2 regions of the Streptomyces sp. NPDC093544 genome follow, and region 2 is predicted to be linked to the other one. Evidence: riboswitches for the same ligand, from Rfam matches in the RefSeq annotation. Region 2 holds a riboswitch; the other holds the start of a gene.
The links. A riboswitch is a leader RNA that binds a small molecule or an ion and turns the genes downstream of it on or off. The one in region 2 is predicted to bind thiamine pyrophosphate.
Positions count from the first base shown of each region.

Region 1: another riboswitch for thiamine pyrophosphate. It lies ahead of AB0N66_RS04960 (thiamine ABC transporter substrate-binding protein); the one in region 2 lies ahead of thiO (glycine oxidase ThiO).

Region 1 covers NZ_JBFBEA010000003.1:136,106-141,171, forward strand. Annotated here, with positions in the region: gene AB0N66_RS04950 (ABC transporter ATP-binding protein) at 1-467, opposite strand, end outside; gene AB0N66_RS04955 (iron ABC transporter permease) at 468-2,066, opposite strand; gene AB0N66_RS04960 (thiamine ABC transporter substrate-binding protein) at 2,132-3,214, opposite strand; TPP riboswitch at 3,294-3,412, opposite strand; gene rlmN (23S rRNA (adenine(2503)-C(2))-methyltransferase RlmN) at 3,460-4,566, opposite strand; gene AB0N66_RS04970 (phosphatidate cytidylyltransferase) at 4,680-5,066, opposite strand, start outside.
Region 2 covers NZ_JBFBEA010000002.1:55,707-60,772, reverse strand. Annotated here, with positions in the region: gene thiE (thiamine phosphate synthase) at 46-726, opposite strand; gene AB0N66_RS02595 (Rv2175c family DNA-binding protein) at 818-1,189, opposite strand; gene AB0N66_RS02590 (FAD-dependent oxidoreductase) at 1,328-2,560, opposite strand; TPP riboswitch at 2,754-2,867, shown strand; gene thiO (glycine oxidase ThiO) at 2,910-4,070, shown strand; gene thiS (sulfur carrier protein ThiS) at 4,067-4,279, shown strand; gene AB0N66_RS02575 (thiazole synthase) at 4,283-5,066, shown strand, end outside.

The DNA.
Region 1 (5,066 bases), on a different contig from region 2:
AGCATCAGCAGCCGGGGGCGCGGAGCGAGGGCACGGGCCAGCGCGACCCGCTGCTGCTCACCACCGGAGAGCGCGGCGACGGCCCGGTGTCCGGCGCCCGGCATGCCGACAAGCTCCAGCAACTCCCGTACGCGTACCGCCTGTTCGGTCTTGCCCGCCCCGTGCATCCTCAGCCCGAAGGCGACATTGCCGCCCACGTCCCGCTGTGGGAAGAGCTGGTGGTCCTGGAACATCAGGCCGACGCCCCGTCGGTGCGCGGGCACCTGCGCCTGGTCGCGGTCGTCGAGGAGCACCCGGCCCGCGTCGAGCGTCTGGAGCCCGGCCACCGCCCGCAGCAGCGTCGACTTGCCGCTGCCGCTCGGCCCCAGCACACACACGAGATCGTGCTCGGCGACCGCGAGGTCGACGGCGTCGAGCACCGCCCGCCCGCCGAAGCGCACGGTCGCGGTCTCAAGGCTCAGCAGCATCTAGAACTCCCCGGTCCGGTCGGTCCGTACCCGCTCCAACAGCAGCAAGGCCACCGCGCACACCACCATCAAGATCGTCGAAAGGGCCATCGCCTGGCCGTAGTTGAGGTCACCGGCCCGCCCGAGCAGCCGGGCCACGGCGACCGGCAGCGTCGGGTTGTCGGGCCGTGCGATGAAGACGGTCGCCCCGAACTCGCCCAGCGACACCGCGAAGGCGAACCCGGCCGCGACCAGCAGCGCCCGCCGCACCATCGGCAGATCGACCTCGCGCCACACCCGCCACGGCGACGCCCCGAGCACCGCCGCGGCCTCCCGCAGCCGCCCGTCCACCGCCCGCAGCACGGGCAGCATCGTCCGTACGACGAAGGGGACGCCGACCAGTGCCTGCGCGAGCGGCACCAGGATCCAACTGCTTCTGAGATTCAGCGGCGGCTCGTCCAGCGCGATCAGGAACCCGAACCCGACGGTCACCGCCGACACCCCCAGCGGCAGCATCAGCAACGCGTCGAAGCCTCGTACGAGACGTCCGGCACGCCTCGTCAGGGCCGCGGCCGCCAGACCACCGATCAGTACGGCGATGGCGGTGGCGGCGAGCGCGTACTCCAGGGAGTTGCCGATCGCCTCGATCGGCGCGACGAGGAAGATGCCGCTGTCGTCGGTCGTCAATGCCCTGTAGTACCCGAAGTCGGGGGCGTCCAGGGACCGCTGGACCAGCACGGCCAGCGGCAGCACGAGCAGTACGGCGATGGTCGCGAGGACCCCGGCCAGCAGCGCCCACTGCCCGGCCCCACGCGGCCGACGTGCGGTCGTCTCCGGGGCCACCAGACGCAGGGCGGTCTCGCGGCGCCGTACGGTCCAGGCGTGCACGGCGAGGATCGCGCCCACCGCGACGAACTGGATGATCGTCAGCACCGCCGCCGTGGAGAGGTCGAAGATCTCCGAGGTCTGCCGGTAGATCTCGACCTCGAGGGTCGAGAAGGTGGGGCCGCCGAGGATCTGCACCACACCGAAGGAGGTGAAGGTGAAGAGGAACACCATCAGCGCGGCGGCGGCCACGGCCGGGCTCAGGGCCGGCAACGTCACCTTCCGCCAGGCCGCGAGCCGGGAGGCGCCGAGCATCCGGGCGGCCTCCTCCTGACGCGGGTCGAGCTGTGACCAGAGCCCGCCGACCGTGCGGACGACGACCGCGTAGTTGAAGAAGACATGCGCGAGCAGGATCGCCCAGACCGTGGTGTCGAGCCGTACGCCCCACAGCTCGTCCAGGAGTCCGCCCCGGCCGACGAGGGCGAGGAACGCCGTACCGACGACGACTGTCGGCAGCACGAACGGCACGGTCACCACCGCCCGCAGCACCTGCTTGCCCCTGAAATCGAAGCGCGCGAAGACGTACGCGCCGGGGAGTGCGATCAGCAGCGTGAGCGCGGTCGAGGCGAGCGCCTGCCAGGTGGTGAACCACAGCACGTGCCGGATGTCGGACTGCGCGAGGACGTCCCAGATCCGACCGAGCTGCCAGACCCCGTCGACCTTGAGGCCGCGGGCCACGATCGCCGCCACGGGGTAGGCGAAGAAGACGCCGAAGAACGCGACGGGCAGGGCCATGAGCCCGAGCCGCGCCGCGCCTCCCCGGCGGGACTGCTCACGGGACTTCTTACCCGCCCGGGGCGTCACTTCAGTACGAGCGAGGTCCACGACTTGATCCACTGGTCACGGTTCTCGGCGATCTTGTCGGGGGCCATGGTCTCGGGGTCCTTGGCCTGCGGCCCGAACTCCGTGAACTCGGCCGGCACCTTCGCGCCCTCCACCACCGGGTAGACGAACATGTTCAGCGGCATGTCGTCCTGGAACTGCTTGGTGATCAGGAAGTCGATGAGCGCCTCGCCGCCCTTGGTGTTCTTCGCGTTGCTCAGCAGCCCCGCGTACTCGACCTGCCGGAAGCAGGTGCCGGTCGCGACGCCGGTCGGCGCGGTCTTCGGCTTCGGGTCCGCGTAGATGACCTCGGCGGGCGGCGAGGAGGCGTACGAGACGACGAGCGGCCGGTCCGCCTTGGCCTTCTTGCCGCCCGCGGAGCCGGAGAAGTCCTCGTTGTACGCCTGCTCCCAGCCGTCGACGACCTCGACGCCATTGGCCTTGAGCTTCGTCCAGTAGTCCTGCCAGCCGTCGTCCCCGTACTTGGCGGCGGTCCCGAGCAGGAAGCCGAGGCCGGGCGAGGACGTCGAGGCGTTCTCGGTGACGAGCAGGTTCTTGTACTCGGGCTTGATCAGATCATCGAAGGACTGCGGCGGCGTCAGCTTGTGTTCGGTGAAGTAGGCCTTGTCGTAGTTGACACAGATGTCGCCCGTGTCGATGGGCGTCACTCGGTGCTTGTCCTCGTCGACCCGGTACTCCGGGAGGATCTCGTCCGAGCCCTTGGCCTCGTAGGACTGGAAGAGCCCGTTGTCGAGCGCGCGGGACAGCAGGGTGTTGTCGACGCCGAAGAAGACGTCGCCCTGCGGGTTGTCCTTGGTGAGGATCGCCTTGTTGACGGCCTGCCCGGCGTCGCCGTCCTTGAGGACCTTGACCGTGTACCCGGACTCCTTCTCGAAGGCGCTCAGCACGTCCTTGGAGTAGGCGAAGGAGTCATGGCTGACGAGAGTCACGGTCTTGGAGTCGGCGCCGCTCCCGGAACCGGAGTCGGTCGAGCCGCACGCGGAAAGCGTGACGAGCCCGAGACCGACAACGACGGCCGTGATCGTCTTCTTCTTGCTCACTGAATTCCTCCTGGGATGACCAGGAAGAGACGCGGCCCTGCCCGGGAACCTCTGACAGTTCCCGGGCAGGGCGCAACAGCTTGAGTATTGACCGAACTTCCTACCCAGAATGACCTGGGCAAGGTTCTGAGGGTCTGCGGCCCGCCGGTGACCCGGCTACCGCACTCTCAGCGCTGTGGCGCTCCCCTGTCGGAATATGAAGATGTAGGAACTAAGGATGCACGTACGCAACCACGGTGGCCAGGCTACCGCTCGGTGGCCGCGAGCTGACCGCACGCCCCGTCGATCTCCTGACCACGGGTGTCCCGAACGGTGACCGGCACCCCGTGCGCCGCGATCGCTTCGACGAACGCCTTCTCGTCCTCGGGCCGCGAGGCGGTCCACTTCGAACCCGGCGTCGGGTTCAGCGGGATGAGATTGACATGCACGGGCTTGCCCTTGAGCATCCGCCCGAGCCGGTCACCACGCCAGGCCTGGTCGTTGATGTCCCTGATCAGCGCGTACTCGATGGAGAGCCGGCGCCCCGACTTGGCCGCGTACTCCCAGCCGGCGTCCAGCACCTCCCGCACCTGCCATCGTGTGTTCACCGGTACGAGGGTGTCGCGCAGCTCGTCGTCGGGTGCGTGGAGAGAGATGGCGAGGCGGCACTTGAAGCCCTCGTCGGACAGCCGGTTGATCGCCGGGACGAGCCCGACGGTCGAGACGGTGATGCCACGCTGCGAGAGACCGAGCCCGTCGGGCTCGGGGTCGGTCAGCGCGCGGATCGCCCCGACCACCCTCTTGTAGTTGGCCAGCGGCTCGCCCATGCCCATGAACACGATGTTGCTGAGCCGCGCCGGACCACCCGGGATCTCCCCGTCCCGAAGCGCCCGCATGCCATCGACGATCTGGTGCACGATCTCGCCGGTGGAGAGGTTCCGGTCGAGCCCGGCCTGCCCGGTCGCACAGAACGGGCAGTTCATCCCGCATCCGGCCTGCGAGCTGATGCACATGGTCACCCGGTCCGGGTACCGCATCAGCACGGACTCGACGAGCGTGCCGTCGAAGAGCCGCCACAAGGTCTTGCGGGTGGTCTCCTGGTCGGTCGACATATGCCGAACCACCGTCATCAGCTCAGGAAGCAACGCCTCCTGAAGCTTCCCGCGCGAGGCGGCCGGGATGTCCGTCCACTCCGCGGGGTCGTGCGCGTACCGCGCGAAGTAGTGCTGCGACAGCTGCTTGGCACGAAACGGCTTCTCACCGATCGCGGCAACCGCTTCTTTACGCTCAGCGGGCGTGAGATCGGCAAGATGCCGCGGCGGCTTCTTGGCTCCGCGCGGGGCGACGAATGTAAGTTCTCCGGGCTTAGGCATGGCTGTACCAGTGTCGCAGACATACGGAGAGGGGCTCGCCGCCCTGTGGACAACGAACCCCTCACCGACAAACCCGCACGTCAGCGACGTACAGACGCATTCACAACAGCAGGTCAGCCGGACCCGACGAAGATCACCAGCAGCAACCACACCACCGGAGCCGTGGGCAACAGCGAGTCCAGCCGGTCCATGATTCCGCCGTGCCCCGGCAGCAACGTGCCCATGTCCTTGATGCCCAGGTCACGCTTGATCATGGACTCGCCGAGGTCGCCGAGCGTGGCGCTGGCCGCGACCGCGAGGCCCAGGAGCAGGCCCTGCCACCAGGTGCCGTCGTCGATCAGGAACTCCATCAACAGCGCACCCGCCGCCATCGCGAAGGTGACCGCTCCGACCAGGCCCTCGCGGGTCTTGCCGGGGCTGATGCGCGGCGCCAGCTTGTGCTTGCCGAAGCGCCAGCCGATCGCGTACGCGCCCGTGTCACTGACCACGGCGAGCAGCAG
Region 2 (5,066 bases):
TTCAGACAAGCCGTCGGACGGCTACTCGGACAACTACCCGGACGGCTACTCGGCCGACTCCTCGGGCAGCTGCACTCCGCGCAGCCGCTTCGCGAACTCCGCCGCCGCCGCTCCCGGGTCGTCCGCCTCCGTGATCGCCCGCACCACGACGGCGCGGCGGGCACCCGCCTCCAGCACCTCGTCGAGGTTGCCGAGGTCGATGCCGCCGATGGCGAACCAGGGGCGGTCGGTGCCCAGCGAGGCCGTGTACCGGACCAGGTCAAGGCCGGGTGCGTGGCGGCCGGGCTTGGTGGGGGTCGGCCAGCAGGGGCCGGTGCAGAAGTAGTCCACGCCCTCCTGGACGGCGGCTGCCGCGGCCTCGGACCCGGCGTGCGTGGAGCGGCCTATCAGGACCTCGTCGCCGAGGATGGCGCGGGCGGCGGGAACCGGGAGGTCGCCCTGGCCCAGGTGCAGCACATCGGCACCGGCCGCGTGCGCCACATCCGCCCGGTCGTTGACCGCGAGCAGCTTGCCGTGGCGCGCGCAGGCGTCCGCGAAGACCTGGAGGTGCTCCAGCTCCTCGGCCGCCTCCATGCCCTTGTCGCGCAGCTGCACGATGTCGACACCGCTGTCCAGGACCGCGTCCAGGAAATCGGCGAGGTCGCCCTGGCGCCTGCGGGCGTCCGTGCACAGGTAGACACGGGCGTCGGCGAGCTGGGCGCGTGCGGTTGCGGCGTTGTCGGGCATGCGTGGATCCCCCGTTGTCGGTGCGTGGGGACCACGGCGGCCGGGGTGGTCCATGGCCGCCGTGGTCCGAACATCGGACGGTCTGTCTCGGTCAGACGGCGAGCGCCTGGGCGCGACGCTTCACCTCCGTGCCGCGATTCTCGCTGAGAGCCTGTGCGGGGGTGCCGGGCAGGCTCGGGTCGGGGGTGAAGAGCCACTCGAGCATCTCTTCGTCGGAGAAACCGTCGTCCCGCAGGAGCGTCAGGGTGCCTGTCAGGCCCTTGACGACCTTCTGCTCGGCCCCGTCGATGAAAGCGGCGGGGACGTGCAGCGCGCGGTTCTCACCACGGCGTACGGCGATCAGCTGGCCTTCCCTGACCAGCTGCCGGACGCGGGTCACCTCGACACCGAACTGCTCGGCGATGTCGGGGAGGGTGAGCCAGGCGGGGACGAGAGCATCGATCTTTGCGTCAATCTCGGTCACACGACAAGCCTGCCATCCCGGACTGACACTCGGTAGCCGAGTCCCGTCAGGATCGGGTCACCGCACGGCCGGATCGCCCGTGCGGCATGGGTTCTCGCCCGTCCAGCACCGGTTCCGCCTACGGCGAACCAGTCCCGACTACGGCGTCACCGTCGCCGTCTTCAGTGGCCGCGACGGGTCCGAGAGCAGCTCCGGGTCCATCGGGATGCCCGCCTCGATGAGTTTCCGGCCCTGCGCCAGGTCCCTGGGCCGACCGACCGCGAGGAGGGCGACCAGGCGGCCGTCATGGAGCCAGCAGACCGTCCAGGCAGCGCTGGACGGGTCACCGCGCCAGACGATGGTGTCGGCGGGGGCGTGGTGGCCGACGTACTGGACGAAGCGCCCGAACTGCTCGGACCAGAAGTACGGGACGGGGTCGTACGCCACGGGGAACTCGCCGATGATGTTCGCCGCCACCGTGCGCGGGCCCTGGAGGGCGTTGTCCCAGTGGTGGACCAGAAGGCGGTCCTCGTACCTTCCCGAAGGGAAGGAAGCGCAGTCGCCGACCGCGTAGACGTCCGGCACGGAAGTCCGCAGATGGTCGTCGGCCACGACCTCTCGGTGGGCGCCGAGCTCGATGCCGGAGCCGCTGAGCCAGGCGGTGGCGGGGCGCGCGCCGATACCGACGACCACGGCGCCCGCGGGCACCCGGGAGCCGTCGTCCAGCACCACCGCGCCGGGCTCGACGCGCTCCACGCGCGCGTGGGTGCGCAACGAGGCCCCGCTGTCCGCGTACCAGGCGGTCATCGGTGCGGCCACCTCGGCGGGCAGCGCCCCGGCGAGCGGCCGGTCGGCCGCCTCGATGACGGTCACCGCGCAGCCCGCCTCTCGCGCCGCGGTGGCGAACTCGGCGCCGATCCAGCCCGCCCCGACCACCACGATGTCGTGCTGCTGGGCGAGCACGGGACGCAGCCGCTCGGCGTCGTCCAGGGTGCGCAGCAGATGGACCCCGGGCACGCCCTCCGTGCCCGGCAGCCGGATCGGTTCCGCGCCCGTCGCGATGACCAGGACGTCGTACGGCACCGGGCCCGCGGCCGTGTCCAGCTCATGGTCCCCGGGGCGTACGCCGAGCGCCTCGCGCCCGAGCCGCAGGTCGATGCCGAGTGCCTCGAAGTCGAGGTCGAAGGCGGAGCCCTCGGCCTTGCCGAGCAGTACGGCCTTGGACAGCGGTGGCCGGTCGTACGGCTGGTGCGGCTCCGCCCCGATCAGCGTCACGCCGCCGGGGAACCCCTGTTCCCGCAGGGCGACCGCGGTCTGCACGCCCGCCATGCCCGCGCCCACGACGACGACCTGCCGTACCGTCCGCTCCTGAACCTGCGTCTTCTCGGTCACCGGATCACCATAGACAGCTGACAATTCGTCAGTCAGGTGGCGTGCTCAGTGACCTGCTCCACACCGCCCGTCCTGACCTGCTCCGCGCCGGTCGGGTTGACCGACGGCGCACCGCTCACCCTCGCGGGTACCCAGGAGATGACCGCGGAGGCTCCCTTACTGAGACATACGCAGCGAGCTAGGCTGGCCAACGTAAAGCACTCGCGGGAGTCCGGACGCACCGGGCTGAGAGGGAGGCTGGGACGGCCTCCGACCGTACGAACCTGATCCGGGTCATGCCGGCGAAGGGAGGGGCTGGACGCCCATGTCGCGTACACCATCAGAGGCATCACATACATCCCGTACATCCCTGACATCAGGCACCACAGACGTCCTTGTCATCGGGGGCGGAATCATCGGGCTCGTGACGGCCTGGCGGGCCGCGCAGCGCGGGTTGACGACCGCGCTGGTGGACCCCGAGCCCGGCGGCGGCGCCGCGCAGGTCGCGGCCGGCATGCTCGCCGCCGTCACCGAACTGCACTTCGGCGAGCAGACCCTGCTGGGCCTCAACCTCGCCTCCGCACACCGGTACCCGGACTTCGTCGCCGAGCTCACCGAGGCGACGGGCCAGGATCTCGGCTACCGCCGGTGCGGCACCCTGGCCGTCGCACTCGACGCCGACGACCGAGCCCACCTGCGCGAACTGCACACCCTGCAACGTCAGTCGGGGCTCGACTCGGAGTGGCTCAGCGGCCGCGAGTGCCGCCGCCTCGAACCGATGCTCGCGCCCGGCGTGCGCGGCGGGCTGCGGGTCGACGGCGACCACCAGATCGATCCGCGCCGCCTCGCGAAGGCCCTGGTCACAGCGTGCGAGCGGGCCGGGGTGGTGTTCCGCCGGACGTGGGCCGAGCGCCTGGGCGTGGTACGGAACCGGGCCCAGGGAGTCGTCACCGCGGACGGCAGCAAGCTGTCGGCGGGGCAGGTGGTCCTCGCCGCGGGCAGTCTCAGCGGGCGCCTCGCGGGCGTTCCCGAGGCCGTACTGCCGCCCGTGCGCCCCGTGAAGGGGCAGGTGCTGCGGCTGACGGTGCCGCGGCCGTACGCGCCCTTCCTCAGCCGCACCGTGCGCGCCGTCGTGCGAGGCAGCCATGTCTACCTGGTGCCGCGCGAGAACGGCGAGCTCGTCGTCGGCGCGACCAACGAGGAGCTCGGCTGGGACACGACGGTGACCGCGGGCGGCGTCTACGAATTGCTGCGAGACGCCCATGAGCTGGTCCCGGGGATCACCGAGCTGCCGCTCACCGAGACCCGCGCCGGGCTGCGCCCCGGATCGCCCGACAACGCGCCGCTGCTCGGTCCGACCGAGCTCGACGGGCTCCTCCTGGCGACCGGGCACTACCGCAATGGCGTCCTGCTGACCCCCGTCACCGGCGACGCGATGGCGCACGCCCTGACCACCGGTGAACTGCCCGACGTGGCACGCCCCTTCACCCCCAAGCGCTTCAGCCCGGCCCGCACGGAGCAGCCCGCATGAACATCCTCGTCAGCGTCTTCGTCAACGGGGAGCGGCAGCGCATCGCCGCCGGCACCGCTCTCGACACGCTCGTCGCGGCGCTCACCCCGGCCCCGTCCGGGGTCGCCGCCGCGCTCAACGAAACCGTCGTCCCGCGCGGGCAGTGGTCGTCCACCTCCCTCGCCGAGGGAGACCGCGTCGAAGTCCTCACCGCAGTCCAAGGAGGCTGACCCATGGCCGACGATCCCTTTGTCCTCGGTGGTACGTCCTTCTCGTCCCGTCTGATCATGGGTACGGGGGGTGCGCCCAGCCTCGATGTCCTGGAGCGCTCGCTCGTCGCCTCCGGCACGGAGCTGACGACGGTCGCGATGCGGCGCGTAAACGCTTACGTGCACGGTTCGGTGCTGTCCGTCCTCGACCGGCTCGGCATCCGGGTGCTGCCGAACACGGCGGGCTGCTTCACCGCGGGCGAGGCCGTACTGACCGCCCGCCTCGCGCGCGAGGCGCTGGGCACCGACGTGATCAAGCTGGAGGTCATCGCCGACGAGCGCACGCTGCTGCCCGATCCGATCGAGTTGCTGGACGCGGCGGAGACGCTGGTGGACGACGGGTTCACCGTGCTGCCGTACACGAACGACGACCCTGTGCTCGCGCGGAAGCTGGAAGACGTCGGGTGCGCCGCGATCATGCCGCTGGGGTCGCCGATCGGATCCGGGCTCGGGATCCGCAATCCGCACAACTTCCAGCTGATCGTGGAGCACGCGCGCGTGCCGGTGATTCTGGACGCGGGGGCGGGTACGGCGTCCGATGCCGCGCTCGCGATGGAGCTGGGGTGTGCGGGGGTGATGCTCGCCTCGGCCGTGACCCGGGCGAAGGAGCCCGTGCTGATGGCCGAGGGCATGCGGCACGCGGTGGAGGCGGGGCGGCTCGCCTACCGTGCGGGGCGGATTCCTCGGCGGCACTTCGCCGAGGCGTCGTCCCCTGCGGAGGGGCTGGCCCGGCTGGATCCGGAGCGGC